DNA from 3 places in the Mesorhizobium sp. WSM4848 genome. Region 2 is predicted to be linked to each of the others. Evidence: riboswitches for the same ligand, from Rfam matches in the RefSeq annotation. Region 2 holds a riboswitch; each other region holds the start of a gene.
The links. Region 2 has a riboswitch for S-adenosylmethionine ahead of AC0L16_RS09645 (hypothetical protein). Riboswitches for the same ligand answer to the same signal wherever they lie in the genome.
Positions count from the first base shown of each region.

Region 1: it holds a riboswitch for S-adenosylmethionine, as region 2 does, so the genes downstream of both, AC0L16_RS16355 (O-succinylhomoserine sulfhydrylase) here and AC0L16_RS09645 (hypothetical protein) in region 2, are expected to answer to the same signal.
Region 3: it holds a riboswitch for S-adenosylmethionine, as region 2 does, so the genes downstream of both, metX (homoserine O-acetyltransferase MetX) here and AC0L16_RS09645 (hypothetical protein) in region 2, are expected to answer to the same signal.

Region 1 covers NZ_JBVVPX010000016.1:8,493-13,066, reverse strand. Annotated here, with positions in the region: gene apaG (Co2+/Mg2+ efflux protein ApaG) at 1-71, opposite strand, end outside; gene AC0L16_RS16360 (ceramide glucosyltransferase) at 323-1,477, shown strand; gene AC0L16_RS16355 (O-succinylhomoserine sulfhydrylase) at 1,524-2,714, opposite strand; SAM riboswitch at 2,788-2,865, opposite strand; gene AC0L16_RS16350 (2'-deoxycytidine 5'-triphosphate deaminase) at 2,990-4,084, shown strand; gene AC0L16_RS16345 (ABC transporter substrate-binding protein) at 4,179-4,574, shown strand, end outside.
Region 2 covers NZ_JBVVPX010000007.1:99,623-104,196, forward strand. Annotated here, with positions in the region: gene AC0L16_RS09630 (hypothetical protein) at 1-425, shown strand, start outside; gene AC0L16_RS09635 (helix-turn-helix domain-containing protein) at 677-1,297, shown strand; gene AC0L16_RS09640 (hypothetical protein) at 1,314-2,042, opposite strand; SAM-I-IV-variant riboswitch at 2,920-3,010, shown strand; gene AC0L16_RS09645 (hypothetical protein) at 3,010-3,354, shown strand; gene AC0L16_RS09650 (helix-turn-helix domain-containing protein) at 4,141-4,353, opposite strand; gene AC0L16_RS09655 (hypothetical protein) at 4,431-4,574, shown strand, end outside.
Region 3 covers NZ_JBVVPX010000015.1:99,501-104,074, reverse strand. Annotated here, with positions in the region: gene AC0L16_RS16110 (ABC transporter ATP-binding protein/permease) at 1-311, shown strand, start outside; gene AC0L16_RS16105 (DUF1194 domain-containing protein) at 435-1,322, shown strand; gene metW (methionine biosynthesis protein MetW) at 1,405-2,019, opposite strand; gene metX (homoserine O-acetyltransferase MetX) at 2,078-3,247, opposite strand; SAM riboswitch at 3,367-3,444, opposite strand; gene hisC (histidinol-phosphate transaminase) at 3,616-4,574, shown strand, end outside.

The DNA.
Region 1 (4,574 bases), on a different contig from region 2:
GGGTCGGAGCGATCTTCCAGATAGAACGGCCTGACCTGCACTTCGATGTCGCGCGTGACGGCGCTGTACATAAATCACTCCACAATATGCAGACGGAACATTCGACGCTCACCGCAGTTTGGTCAACGGGGCGCGTCCCCCGTTCAGTGCCTGTCATCGTTGCCCGAATCCGTCGAGTGCAGGTGCCGAACAACAATGTCATTTGAGTGACACATGACAATGATGGTGTGCAGGGCGGGGATGGTGTGCCGGGCGACTCAGCATTCTGTCGAATTATTGAGACGGCTTTCATGCGGCCGGTTTCTGGAGCGACCAGGTACCTATGGAATTGACAGTCACAGCCGCCTTGCTTTCCATAGCTCTGCTTGTTGTCAATCTCGCCAGCATCCTGCTCGCTTCGTTGAAGCTGAAGCGGCATGGCAGGATCACGCCGCCAGCCGGCAAGGCGCCGCCGGTGTCGATCGTCGTGCCGTCGCGCGGCGTCGAGCCGTTTACCGAGGAGACGCTCGATCGCGCCTTCTCCCTCGACTGGCCGCATTATGAGCTCATCTTCTGCGTCGCCCATGCCGACGACCCGGTGGTCGGGCCGATCACCAATGCGATCGCCCGCTTTGCGGCCGTGCCGGCCCGGCTGCTGGTCGGCGACGACCGCATCAGCGGCAACCCGAAACTCAACAATTGCGTGAAGGGCTGGGAGGCCGCGCGCCACCACTGGGTCATCCTTGCCGATTCCAACGTCCTGATGCCGAGGGACTATGTCCAGCATCTGATGACGGCATGGCGGCAGGACACCGGCCTCGTCTGCTCGACGCCGATCGGCTCGCGGCCGGACGGGTTCTGGGCGGAGGTCGAATGCGCTTTCCTCAACACGCTGCAGGCGCGCTGGCAATATACCGGCGAGGCGCTCGGCCTCGGTTTTGCCCAGGGCAAGAGCATGCTGTGGAACAAGCCTTCGCTCGACGCCAATGGCGGCATCCGTGCGCTTGCTGCCGAGATTGCCGAGGATGCCGCTGCGACCAAGCTGGTCAACGGGCTCGGACTGCGCGTCAATCTCGTTGCCGCGCCCTTCGAGCAGCCGCTCGGTTTGCGCACATTTGGCGAAATCTGGTCGCGCCAGGCCCGCTGGGCACGCCTGCGTCGCGTCACCTTCCCACTGTTCTTCGCGCCCGAGATCCTGATCGGAGCGGCGCCGCCGCTGGCGCTTGCGCTGGTTGCGGCAGTAGGCAGCGGCTTCAGCCTGCCGGCTACCGCCATCGCCGTGCTGATCGTCGCCTATCTGCCGGAATGCGCTCTCGCCTCGGCCAAGGGCTGGCACCTGTCGCTGCGCATGATCCCGGCGATGGTTGCGCGGGACGTGATGCTTCCCGCCATCTGGGTGCGCGGCTGGCTCAGCGGTGCCGTCGACTGGCGCGGCAACACGATGACCATCCACACCGGCGCCGTTGCGGAATTGGAAGAGACGCCGTCGGGCGCCTGACCGCGCCTGCTTTGCAGATCAGAGCGCAGCGCTTCGGCGCGTATCCCTATCCAGCGGCTTTCAAGGCCTGCTCGATGTCTTCGAGCAGGTCGTCGGTGTCCTCCAGTCCGACGGACAGCCTGAGCGTGCCTGGCCCGATGCCAAGTTCGGCCCGCGCCTCGTCGCTCAGATTCTTGTGTGTCGTCGTTGCCGGATGGGTGATCAGGCTCTTGGCGTCACCGAGATTGTTGGAGATCAGCACGACATCGAGCGCGTTCTGGAAGGCGAAGGCGGCCTGCTTGCCGCCCTTGACGTCGAGGCAGATCAGCGTTGAGCCGCCCGACATCTGCTTCTTGACGACCGCCGCCTGCGGGTGATCGGCGCGGCCGGGATAGATGACGCGGACAATTTCCGATCGCTCGGCGAGGAAGTCAGCGATCCGGCCGGCACTTTCCGTCTGCTGGCGCACGCGCAGCGGCAGCGTCTCAAGGCCCTTCAGCAGCGTCCAGGCATTGAAGGGCGATAGGCTGGGACCGGTGTGGCGGAAGTAGTCGTGCAAATTCTCGTCGATCCACTTCTTGTCCGACAGGATGATGCCGCCGAGGCAGCGCCCCTGGCCGTCGATGTGCTTGGTCGCCGAATAGACGACGATATGGGCGCCGAGCTGCAACGGCTTCTGCTGCAAGGGCGTGGCAAAGACGTTGTCGACGATCAGCCGCGCGCCGATTGAATCGGCAAGCGAGGCTACGGCTGCGATGTCGACGACCTCCAGGGTTGGATTGGTCGGGCTTTCAAGGAAGAACAACTTGGTGTTGGGCCTGACCGCCTTTTCCCAATTGGCGATTTCGGTGCCGTCGACCAGCGTCGCCTCGATGCCGTATTTCGGCGCCAGCGTCTCGACCACCCAGCGACAGGAGCCAAACAGCGCGCGCGCCGCCACGATGTGGTCGCCGGCCCGGGCACTGCACAGCAACGCCGCTGTCACCGCCGCCATGCCGGATGCGGTGGCGCGGGCATCTTCGGCGCCTTCCAGCGCACACATGCGCTTCTCGAACATGTCGACCGTCGGATTGGCATAGCGCGAATAGATGAAGCCCGGTTCCTCGCCCTTGAAGCGGGCTTCCGCCGCCTGCGCCGTGTCGTAGACATAGCCTTGCGTGAGATACATCGCCTCGGAGGTCTCGCCGAAGCCGGAACGCAGCGTTCCTGCATGCACGAGGGCGGTCTGAGGCTTCCAGTTGCGCGTGTTGCTCGTCATCACCTTGTTCCAAACACAAAAATGGTCCAAACACAAAAAAACCGGCCGCGAAAGTCGCAACCGGTCCATACGGCCTTTCGGCCCGACGGTCCTTTAGCGACTTGTTTAACGTGGCTGCAAGCCGACCGGCCAAATCACCACGGGATAACGATCCTTTAGACCTGCACCGCGCTTGCGTCAATTGCCGGCATGATTAAGAGGTTTGTACCAGCGGGTTCCGCGGCAAGGACCTGCGACAAGACGAGACACGCCCGGCCTTCGAGCGGAGCCAGACTTTGCGGCAGACAGGCATTCTTCCGGATCAGGATATTTCCGCGCTGTACCAGTCGGGCGCGCTGAAGTCAGAGCGCGCGCTCGACTCCGACCAGGTCCAGCCGGCCAGCCTCGACCTCAGGCTTGGCGACAAGGCCTGGCGGGTGCGCGCCTCCTTCCTGCCCGGCCCCAACCACAGGGTTGCTGAAAAACTCGACCGCCTTAAGCTGCACGAAATCAATCTCGCCGATGGTGCGGTATTGGAGACGGGCTGCGTCTATATCGTGCCGCTGCTCGAGAGCCTGGCGCTTCCGGCAAGCATTTCCGCCTCGGCCAACCCGAAGAGCTCGACCGGACGGCTCGACATCTTCACCCGGGTGATGACCGATCGCGGCCACGAGTTCGACAAGATCGCTGCCGGCTACAACGGCGCGCTCTATCTCGAAGTCAGCCCGCGCACCTTTCCGATCGTCGTCCGCGCCGGCTCGCGGCTGTCGCAGATCCGGTTCCGTACCGGCAATGCGCTTTTGTCGGAAAGCGAGCTGCACGAATTGCATCGTGCCGAGACGCTCGTCGCCACCGAGCCGCCGAACATTTCCGGCGGCGGCATCGCACTGTCGATCGACCTCGATGGCGACAAGGACGGGCTGGTCGGCTACCGCGGCAAGCACCACACCGGCCTGGTCGATGTCGATAAGCGCGCCGCGCAGGATGTCGTCGATTTCTGGGAGCCGCTCTATAAGAGCGGTGCCGGCGAACTGGTGCTCGATCCGGACGAATTTTATATCCTCGTCAGCCAGGAAGCGGTGCATGTGCCGCCGCTCTATGCCGCCGAGATGACGCCCTTCGATCCGCTGGTCGGCGAATTCCGCGTCCACTATGCCGGTTTCTTCGATCCTGGTTTCGGCCATTCGGCGTCGGGCGGCACCGGCAGCCGGGCCGTGCTCGAGGTGCGCAGCCACGAAGTGCCGTTCATCCTCGATCACGGCCAGATCGTCGGACGGCTGGTCTACGAGCACATGCTGAAGCGGCCGCAGGCACTCTACGGCACAGATCTCGGCTCGAACTATCAGGCACAGGGCCTGAAACTGTCCAAGCATTTTCGCGCGGCGCGCTAATCGCCCGCTATGATCAGACCATGCTTGCCTGACCTTACCGGGTCGTGCTTGGCTGTCTTAGCCGTCAATACGGTTGGAACAAGGGGAACAAAAAATGCAGATTTCAAGATGGATCGCATCGGCAGCAACAGCCGTCATGCTGGCGATGTCAGCCGGGTCCCTGTCGGCGCAAGCACAGGAAAAATTGAAGATCGCCACTGAAGGCGCCTATCCGCCGTTCAACACCATCACCGCGGATGGCAAGCTCGTCGGCTTCGACATCGACATCACCAATGCGCTTTGCGCTCAGATGAAGGTCGAATGCGAACTTGTCACGCAGGACTGGGACGGCATGATCCCGGCGCTCCAGGCCAAAAAATTCGACGCCATCATCGCGTCCATGAGCATCACCGAGGAGCGCAAGAAACAGGTCTCCTTCACCAACAAATACTATACGACGCCGCTTTCGCTGGTGGCCCTGAAGGACAGCGATATTGCCTCGACCGAACCG
Region 2 (4,574 bases):
CCGCCAAACCCGGCAGGTCGCCCGCGAAGAAGAAAAGATACAAGCCGTGGGGGCGGACGAAAGAGAGGCGCCGCGAATTACCTGTCGCTGACGTCATTAGCCTGGCCAGCTGCAGGAACGCGAGAGCCTGGCAAGGGAATTTCTACGCGTCGGATCTGCTGGACTGGCTGGGGCACCCCGAGCGCGATCGCCTGCTGACCCACTTCGAACGCCGGATGGTCGAAGTCATGCGCGAGCGCGGTCGTGTTTCCAAAAAGCAAGCCCAGGGGTTGGCCGGCATCATATACCGTGTGGTCCGATCGTATGCCGAAACGCCGAGCCCCGCCGCGCGTCGAGCACATCGACCCACCACCACCACCGCCACCGTCACCGCCACCACGACGGCCTTGGCCACCACCACGGGCAGCTTGAGAAAAGGGGGCTGAATATGACCGCGCCAAAGGATGAATTAGAACAGCTATGGGCCGAGGTCCGGGAGATGCTACGACGCCAGGCCCCGCCCAAGACGTCCCCCGATCCTGCAGAAGCTCGTCAGCGAGCCGAGCTCCAGCGTTTATGTGCCGAAGTGGTGGAGCTGCTTGAAAACCGCACCCCGAGGCCTTAGCGAAAGATGGCCAAGCACCCCAAGCCATCGTCACCGCAAGCACAGCAAACTGACCGTTATGTCGGTACGTATATGACAGCCCCTAAAGGCGTTGGCCCTCGCGCGGATCCGCGCGCGCCTACGCGCGCGAGGGGCAAGCCCGTCAACACCACCGGCAAGGGCTGGTTTACCAAGGGAAACCTAGGCCGACCACCGACCTACCCACGCGAAGCTGCGTTGCAGCTTGCGTTGCAGGGCGCTAGCCTCTCGGAGCTCGCCAACGCGCTGGGCTGCACAGACCGTACAGTGAGCCGCTGGCGTCTGGCCTATCCCGAGTTCAAAGACGCGCTTGCTGAAGGAAGGGCGCTCCGCGCGGCGGGTCAGACCGAATGGCAGCTGGCCCTTGCCGCCGACGAGCGGCGAGAGTGCGACCGCCTCACCGCAGCCGAGCACGAAGCAGCTTTGGAGCTTGCGAAGCAGCTCGGCCTCGCCAACCCGATAGACAGGCCCGCTGAGCCGCCTAGTAGCCCCGCCCGCCACCGTTTGCCACTTCCAGCTAGTCCGGAGCCTCCAGACCCTGACGAGCCCCGCAGCCGCCTCTCCGAGCGGCGCGCCGCTCGGGGCCAGCCGCCCGAGCCCGACGAGCTGCAATCGTGGCAGGAAGAGCCCGACGGCGAGGCGCTGCCTCTCGACGACCCGCGTTCCGAATGGTGATGCGGAGAATAACCCCTCAAAGAGCGCCGACTGCAGACCCCGCAACCATAGCCGATCCCCTTTCGGTTGAACCGATCGACAGCACGCCTGCGAGCACGTCAAGCGCCCTGTCCCATACCTCAGCCGTGCCCGCCCGGTGCGCTTGGAATGCTGCGCTCGCCGCCGCCTCCGCGCATGCCGAATAGGGCGTGATCGAACTTGCTCCCTTCAGGAAATCGTCTTGATGATTGGCGAACCACATGGCGGCGCCCGCCGCACGCCCAGCATGGTGGACCGCGAGCGCTGCGGGTGTGAGCGTATCGTCCGTTTCCTTCCTGGCGACCCCACGCCGCACGGTGTCCGCAATGGCTCGCGCGCTCCGCAACGTCTCTGCGTTCTGTAGTACCCGTGCAAATCGTCGATAGCCCTGGGCACGGAGTGCGGCCGGTGCGAAAACGCGGATTGTCTGCCAGGCGAAGTATTCATGCCGCTCCTGCTCGAGGTTTTCGGAAACGGTGCCGATCAGACGCGGCAGATAGGGCAGCAGCTTGTGGCGGACATCGTCCGGCATGTTGTCGTTGATGCTGCGCACGAAAGCACTGACGAGTTCGCAGGTACACCGCGGTTGATCCGTGTGACGGCCACCATCGAGGAAGGCCACCAATTCCATGGCACACATGCCCTCGGCGGGAGAGGAATGTTTGCCAGGAGAGAGGCGGAATTCACTCGCTAGGCTGGTCAGCGTTTTTTCGGTCAGGGTAGTCATGCGGTGCCTCCTCCTTGGCATTTTCGCCGTGCTGCCTCATGGCAGAGGCTGTGCTTGTTACCGTTGCAGTCCGACCGATGACACCAGCCAAAGGCAAGAGTGAAAGTTCGAACAACTGCCGATTTAGCAGAAAAACAATTCCGGGGCTTTAACCAAAAACCGCACAAGTGCGCCCCTATAAGGCGCAAATTTGAACGCGGTCGGACATAGAAAATGTAACAAAACAATCAGTTCTTAACGGCAATGTGATACGCTGTCCAATAATTGTACCATCCGAGGGTTCCAACATGCCCGCAGCTAACGCCCTGGCATCCCAGCCTCAGCCGACAGTTAGGCGGAGCGAGCCTCCGACATCGCCCCTGAGCTTACATAGGCAAACCAAGGCTGTTGCTCTTTTACGTACAAACCAGCGTACATAGTGTCGCGAATTCTGGAGCTAGAACATTCGCGCCCGCGGCCATCGCACATATTAAGCTCCCAAACGGCCGCCCATTCAAAGGTACTTGTAGGGCACCATGCGTGGTGTCGAAACTTGGTGGTGCCTGCTAGTACACCACGGCGGTATATGTCGAGTTGTTCGGCCGCAACACTGCCCAAGACTGGCGCTCGATAGGCGTTCTGGAGTCTTCTTGCCTGCCGGCTCGCCGCACTGCTTGATTAGCATCGCATAGTCGATGTCGGCCCCAAGGGCTTACTCGGCGTGTCACCCAGTCGCCAAGCCTGTTTTGGACGACGCTGATAAGATGACGATTCAGCCGGGGCGCCTAATGTTTGGCCCAAAGCGTATACGTGGCGCATTGCTCAACACGACTTATTGCAAATTATAGGAATTTTAGCCTCTTCTCGCTTGCTACTTAACGGTATCCGTTGTAACATTTTTTTGCATCAAGAACGGCGCTAGTCGCCTGCCAACCTGCTCCTGAAAGGTGGCGAAAGAAGATGCGGCTACGGCAAAAGGAACAACCCAGTGCGCAAAATCCGAGAAATAGATATAGCTGATTTTATCCAACAGCTGGTCAGCACAACTAAGCCATTCGAACGCTTCGAGGCCACGCAAATTGATGAGACCAAAGGTGTGATGATTACTGTGGGCGAGCTAACATTGGTGCTTGATTTCTTAAGGGAGCACGGTGCGCCGCAAAATCTGTCCGATGCTGTTGAGACGTCTATTGATGATGTGGAGCGATGGCTGAGCCCTGAAATCCAAGATGAATTATTTCGTCAAATTCCGAACAACAGTTGCCCCCGTGTTCCTAAGGCATTTTCAAATTTGAAGGTACGTGCGGACCGACAGAGAGCAAGTGCTCGATAAACGCGCGATGCCTAAGGGGCAGCCTAACGCGATTGCCTAATATCCGTGCCGCGCTAGCAAACCTTCAGGCGACTGATCGTGCTTGCGCTGACGTTATAGTTGCGAGCGATCTCACGCACACTATCGCCTGCTCGCTTTCGCCGTAATACCTCTGGCGCCGGGCGGACGTCTGGCACGTAAGGAGGCCACCGGGCTTCAGCACTGACACCGTCGAGCGGTATCCCTCGATTGATGTGAACTGGGTCCGCCGGGCTGGCTGCCTCGTCCCAGGGCGCCATATTTTCGTCAGCTGGCGGATGTCCAGCGAGAACACCCTCCAGGTTAGCATTCAAGCCCTTCCGGGCCGACTGCGACTGACGTACCGCGCTGGCCCTCTGGATGTGGACTACTCCGTCGGACTTGAAAGCGTGCCGCGATCCGCCAAAGTGACAGGGCCTCTCTTCGTGCGCGCCGGGGTTGACGGCCGGCGATGCGGCCGCGGGGTCGGCAAGCTCTACAAGAAAGGAACTTACTTCCTGTGCCGGCACCTGCCACCGTCTGACCTACCGGTGCCAGCAGGAACGCACTTGGGATCGAGCGGCTCGACGGTCGGACAAAGTACGAAAAAGGCTAGGTGGTGCGCTCGGTACCTACACAGCCTTTCCGGAGAAGCCGGCGCGCATGTGGTGGCGAACTTACTTCCGACTGTTTGAGAAGGCGATGGACGCAGCGGCAGAGGCTGAGGCGGCGCTCTTGGACCTATGAGAATATCATCTTGATGAGCTCGCCTGGCCTTGAGGCCGACGCCTAATCATCTTCCGCCAGTAGATCGACCGGCCTGACACCGATCGCCTCCGCGATCTGCCAGAGCGTGATAACCGTCGGGTTTCTCTTCCCCATTTCCAGCCCGCTGACATAGGCGCGATCGACGCCCATCTTCGCCGCTACCTCGTGCTGCGTGAGGCCGGCCGCGATGCGGCAGCGTTTCACGTTCTTCGCAACGAGCTGACGCATGTCCATTTGGCATGCGTGCCGTTTTGTGCACTATAGTGCGACGCACTATAGTGCACGTTAGAAATATCTGGGGGATGCGCGCAGTGTGGGGAATAAAACGCAAGCGGCCCGATGTCGACTTGATGGATGCGACAAGCCTCAAGTTCTTCGAAGTCTCGGTCGGATCATCCGATGAAATGTGGACGGTTTGGAATTCGAAGAGGATGCCGCTTCTCTTCCCCGGTTCC
Region 3 (4,574 bases), on a different contig from region 2:
TGAGCGATGACGAGCAGCGCCTGCTTGCCTTTGCCCGGCTGGTCTTGCGGCAGCCGAAATGGGTGATCATCGATGAGGCTTTGGACACCTTCGACGGCGCGACGCTGCGGCGGGTGCTGTCGATGCTGGAGGCGCGTCTTGCCGACGCCGCGATCCTCAATATCGGGCGTGGCCAGCACAATGTTGAATTCTTCCCGCGCTCATTGGCGATCGTGAAAGACGTCGAGCGACCGGCTCTCAAGCCAGTTCGCGTCAGGGCCGGCGCGATCGAACCACCCCCGGCCGTCGCCAAAGCCCACCAACAGGCATAGCCGGCCGTACAGCCAAGCTTTATTTTGCCGTGATCGCGGCGAAAGATTGCCGGCATCGTTCGGAAGCCTGCAGCGTTGGACCCATGCTTGACGCGCTGAAAGCGCGTCCCGGTGAAGAGATTCATGCGACACGCTTTGAGTTTTTGTTTCGATGCTTGTCGATACCCCAAGACCGCTGCGCGCTTTTGGGCGACCTGCGTCAGCCTGCTTGCCTGCCTTGCCCGTGCCCAGGCAGCACCTTTGGCCGCGCCTGCCGACACCATTGCCGTGGACGTCGAACTGGTGCTGGCGGTCGACATCTCGCACTCGATGGACGAAAAGGAATTCGCCCTGCAGCGCGCCGGCTATGTCGAGGCGCTGCGCCACCCCGACTTCATCAATGCGGTGCGTTCGGGTGTGACCGGACGCATTGCGCTGGCCTATTTCGAATGGGCAGGCACCGTCCGCGACGATGCGGTCATTGCCTGGCAGGTCATCGACAATGCCGAGAGCGCCGAGGCATTCGCCGACAAGATCGAGGCGCGCCCGTTCAGGAGCTTTCGCGGCACCTCGATTTCCAGTGCGCTCGCCTTCGGCGCCAAGCTTTTGGATGGAGCCGCCTTCGACGCGACGCGCAGCGTCATCGACATTTCAGGCGATGGCCCCAACAATATCGGGATTCCGGTCACCACGACACGCGACGCCGCCGTGGCAAGAGGCATCGTCATCAATGGCCTGCCGATCCTGATCAGCCCGTCGCCCAGCTACAGCCATCTCGACCAATACTATGCCGAGTGCGTCACAGGCGGGCCAGGCTCCTTCGTGCTGCCGGTCTATGCCGCTTCGGAATTCGTGACCGCCATACGCCGCAAGCTGGTCCTCGAGGTCAGCGGTGTTGCCGATCCCAATGCCGGTCCCAATGCCGATTCCGGATCCGTCCCGGTCGATACGGCAGCACCGGTCGACTGTTTGCAAGGCGAGCGCGGTCGGCGGTTTTTCTCGGATCCGTATTTCCCGGAACTTGATCGCTAAACCTTGATGAATGGCGATCAGTCCTGGATGGTCTCCGGACTGAGGCAGGCGAGCGCCATATTGGCCGAAGAAGCGACGGCCGTTATCGCCTCAACAAAAACACCGCCTGCTGGCCAAAGAAATTCCAGAACCACCATGGCATCGAGAGGCCGATTTTCTGGCCATTGGCGTCGAGCGCGGTTGCCTTTTCCACCGTTGCGCCAAGCTCCTCGCAGAGATTGACGAAGTCGCGGATGGTGCAGAAATGGATGTTGGGCGTGTCGTACCAGGAATAGGGCAGGTCCTTGGTCACCGGCATCCGCCCTTCGACGAACAGCGAAAGACGCACCCGCCAATGGCCGAAATTGGGGAACGAGACGATGGCGTGCTTGCCGATCCTGAGCAATTCGTCGAGCACCAGCTTCGGGTTGCGGGTCGCCTGCAAGGTCTGCGACAGGACGACGAAATCAAAACCCTTGTCGGGATAGAATTTGAGGTCCTTGTCGGCGTCGCCCTGGATGACGGACAGGCCGCGCGCCACGCATTCGTTGACGCCGCGCTGCGACAGCTCCATCCCGCGGCCATCGACCTGCTTCGTCGCCTGCAGCAATTCGAGCAGCAGACCATCGCCGGAGCCGACGTCCAGCACCCGCGACTGCGGCGGGATGAGATCGGCGACGACTTCGAGGTCGACGCGCTGGGCGTGGTTGACACTCATGATCTTGGCTTTTGATTGGCGCATGATGCCAGTCCGGAAAGCCTGCAATCTTTCGGGGTCATGCGCTGAGCCCCCTGGCGCGGGCCGCCGAGGCGATGAAGCCGTTGATGGCGGCGAACAACTCCGGTTCGTCGAGCAGGAAGGCGTCGTGGCCGCGATCGGTCTCGATCTCGACGAAGGACACCGAGGCGCCGGCGGCGTTCAGCGCATGAACGACCGAGCGGCTCTCCTCGGTCGGGAACAGCCAGTCGCTGGTGAATGAGACCAGGCAGAAACGGGTCTTGGTGCTGGCAAAGGCGTCGGCGAGCCGGCCGCCATGGTCGGCGGCGAGGTCGAAATAGTCCATCGCCCTGGTCATGTAGAGATAGGAGTTGGCGTCGAAGCGGTCGACGAAGGTCATGCCCTGATGGCGCAGATAGCTCTCGATCTGGAAGTCTGCGTCGAAACCGAAGGTGAGCGCTTCACGGTCCTGCAGGTTGCGGCCAAATTTCCGGTGCAGGGCCGCCTCCGACAGATAGGTGATGTGAGCGGCCATGCGCGCCACGGCCAGTCCCTTTTCCGGGCGCTTGCCCTGCTCGAAATATTTGCCGCCATGCCAGTCGGGATCGGCCATCACCGCTTGCCGGCCGACCTCATGGAAGGCGATGTTCTGCGAGGAATGGCGCGCGCCGGTGGCGATCGGCAGCGCCGAGAAAACGCGCTCCGGATAGCTCGACGCCCATTGCAGCACCTGCATGCCGCCCATCGAGCCGCCGAGCACCGAGAACAGCTTTTCGATGCCGAAATGGTCGACCAGCATCAGCTGCGCCCGCACCATGTCGCGGATGGTGATGATCGGCAGGTCGAGCCCGTAGGGCTTGCCGGTGGCGGGATTGGTAGAGGCGGGGCCGGTCGAGCCGAGGCAGCCGCCGATGACGTTCGAGCAGATGACGAAGAAGCGGCTGGTGTCGATAATCTTGCCGGGGCCGATCAGCACTTCCCACCAGCCCGGCTTGCCGGTCACCGGATTGGTGCTGGCGACATGCTGGTCGCCGGTCAGCGCATGGCAGACAAGGATGGCGTTGGAGCGGGCGTCGTTGAGCGTGCCGTATGTCTTGTAGGCGATCTGGAACGGCGACAGCAGTGTGCCGGCATCGAGCTTGAGCGGCTTGTCGGCGCCGAAACGCAACACCGGGCTCGACGGCTCGACGGCCTCGTTGTTGGTTCTTTTCGTGTGCAGCGCGACCATCGCATCCTCTTACATCAACCCATCGCGTTTTCCGAAAGTCGATTGCGATTTTCGGATCGATGCGACTGTCCGGCCGGCTGCGGACAACTAAAAACCGGCATTGCCTTCGCAAAGCCGGTTACTGGATGCAAACGGCCCTTTAGCGAGTTGTTTAACGTGGCTGCAAGCCGACCGGCCAAATCACCACGGGATTTCGCCTTTCTTTAGGACCGGCGCGCCGCGGCGTCAACGGCCAGTCACGCACGATCATTGCCGCCTCTCGACATTCCGGGCCACGGCTTGTATTTCCGCGGCGGCTTCCAGTGTGGCGGATTCGAAATTCGCATCGCGTTGGAGCAGCGGAAGCGTTCTCGACGGATTTTTGCAATATGAACCAGGCATCGGATCAGGCACGTCCAACGCCCCGCGCGGGGATCATGGACATCGAAGCCTATGTGCCGGGCAAAAGCACGGCGCCAGCCGGCGTTGCCAAGGTCCACAAACTGTCGTCGAACGAGAACCCGCTCGGCCCCTCGCCGAAGGCGATAGAAGCCGCGCGCGACGTCGCGGCCAAGCTCGACATCTATCCCGACGGCACCGCAAGGCGCCTGCGGGAGGCAATCGCCGAGGTGCATGGCCTCAACCCGGCGAACATCGTCTGTTCCAATGGTTCCGACGAGATTCTTGGCCTGCTTGCGCAGACCTATCTCGCGCCCGGCGACGAGGCTGTGATCACCGAGCACGGCTTCATGGTCTATAAGATCTACATCCAGTCGGCAGGTGCTGTCCCGGTCTCGGTCAAGGAAACCAATGAACGCGCCGACGTCGATGCGATCCTCGCTGCGGTGACGCCGCGTACCAGGATCATCTTCCTCGCCAATCCCAACAACCCGACCGGCACCTATTTGCCGTTCCAGGAGGTGCGCCGCCTGCATGCCGGCCTGCCTCGAAACGTGCTTCTGGTGCTGGATGCAGCCTATGCCGAATATGTCCGCCGCAACGACTATGAAGCCGGCGTCGAACTGGTGGCTGGTGCGGAAAACGTGGTCATGACCCGCACCTTCTCCAAGCTTGGCCTCGGTGGCGCGCGGATCGGCTGGATGTACGCACCGATGCATGTCATCGACGCGATCAACCGCGTGCGGGGTCCCTTCAACGTCAACGCGACGGCGATCGAGGCCGGCATTGCCGCGATCCGCGACCGCGCCCATGTCGAGCGCAGCGTGGCGCATAACGAGACCTGGCTGACCTGGGTGAGTGAGGAGTTGACCAGGCTCGGACTGCGGGTGACGCCGAGCGTCGGCAATTTCGTCCTCATCCACTTTCCCGAGGACCAAAAGCGTTCGGC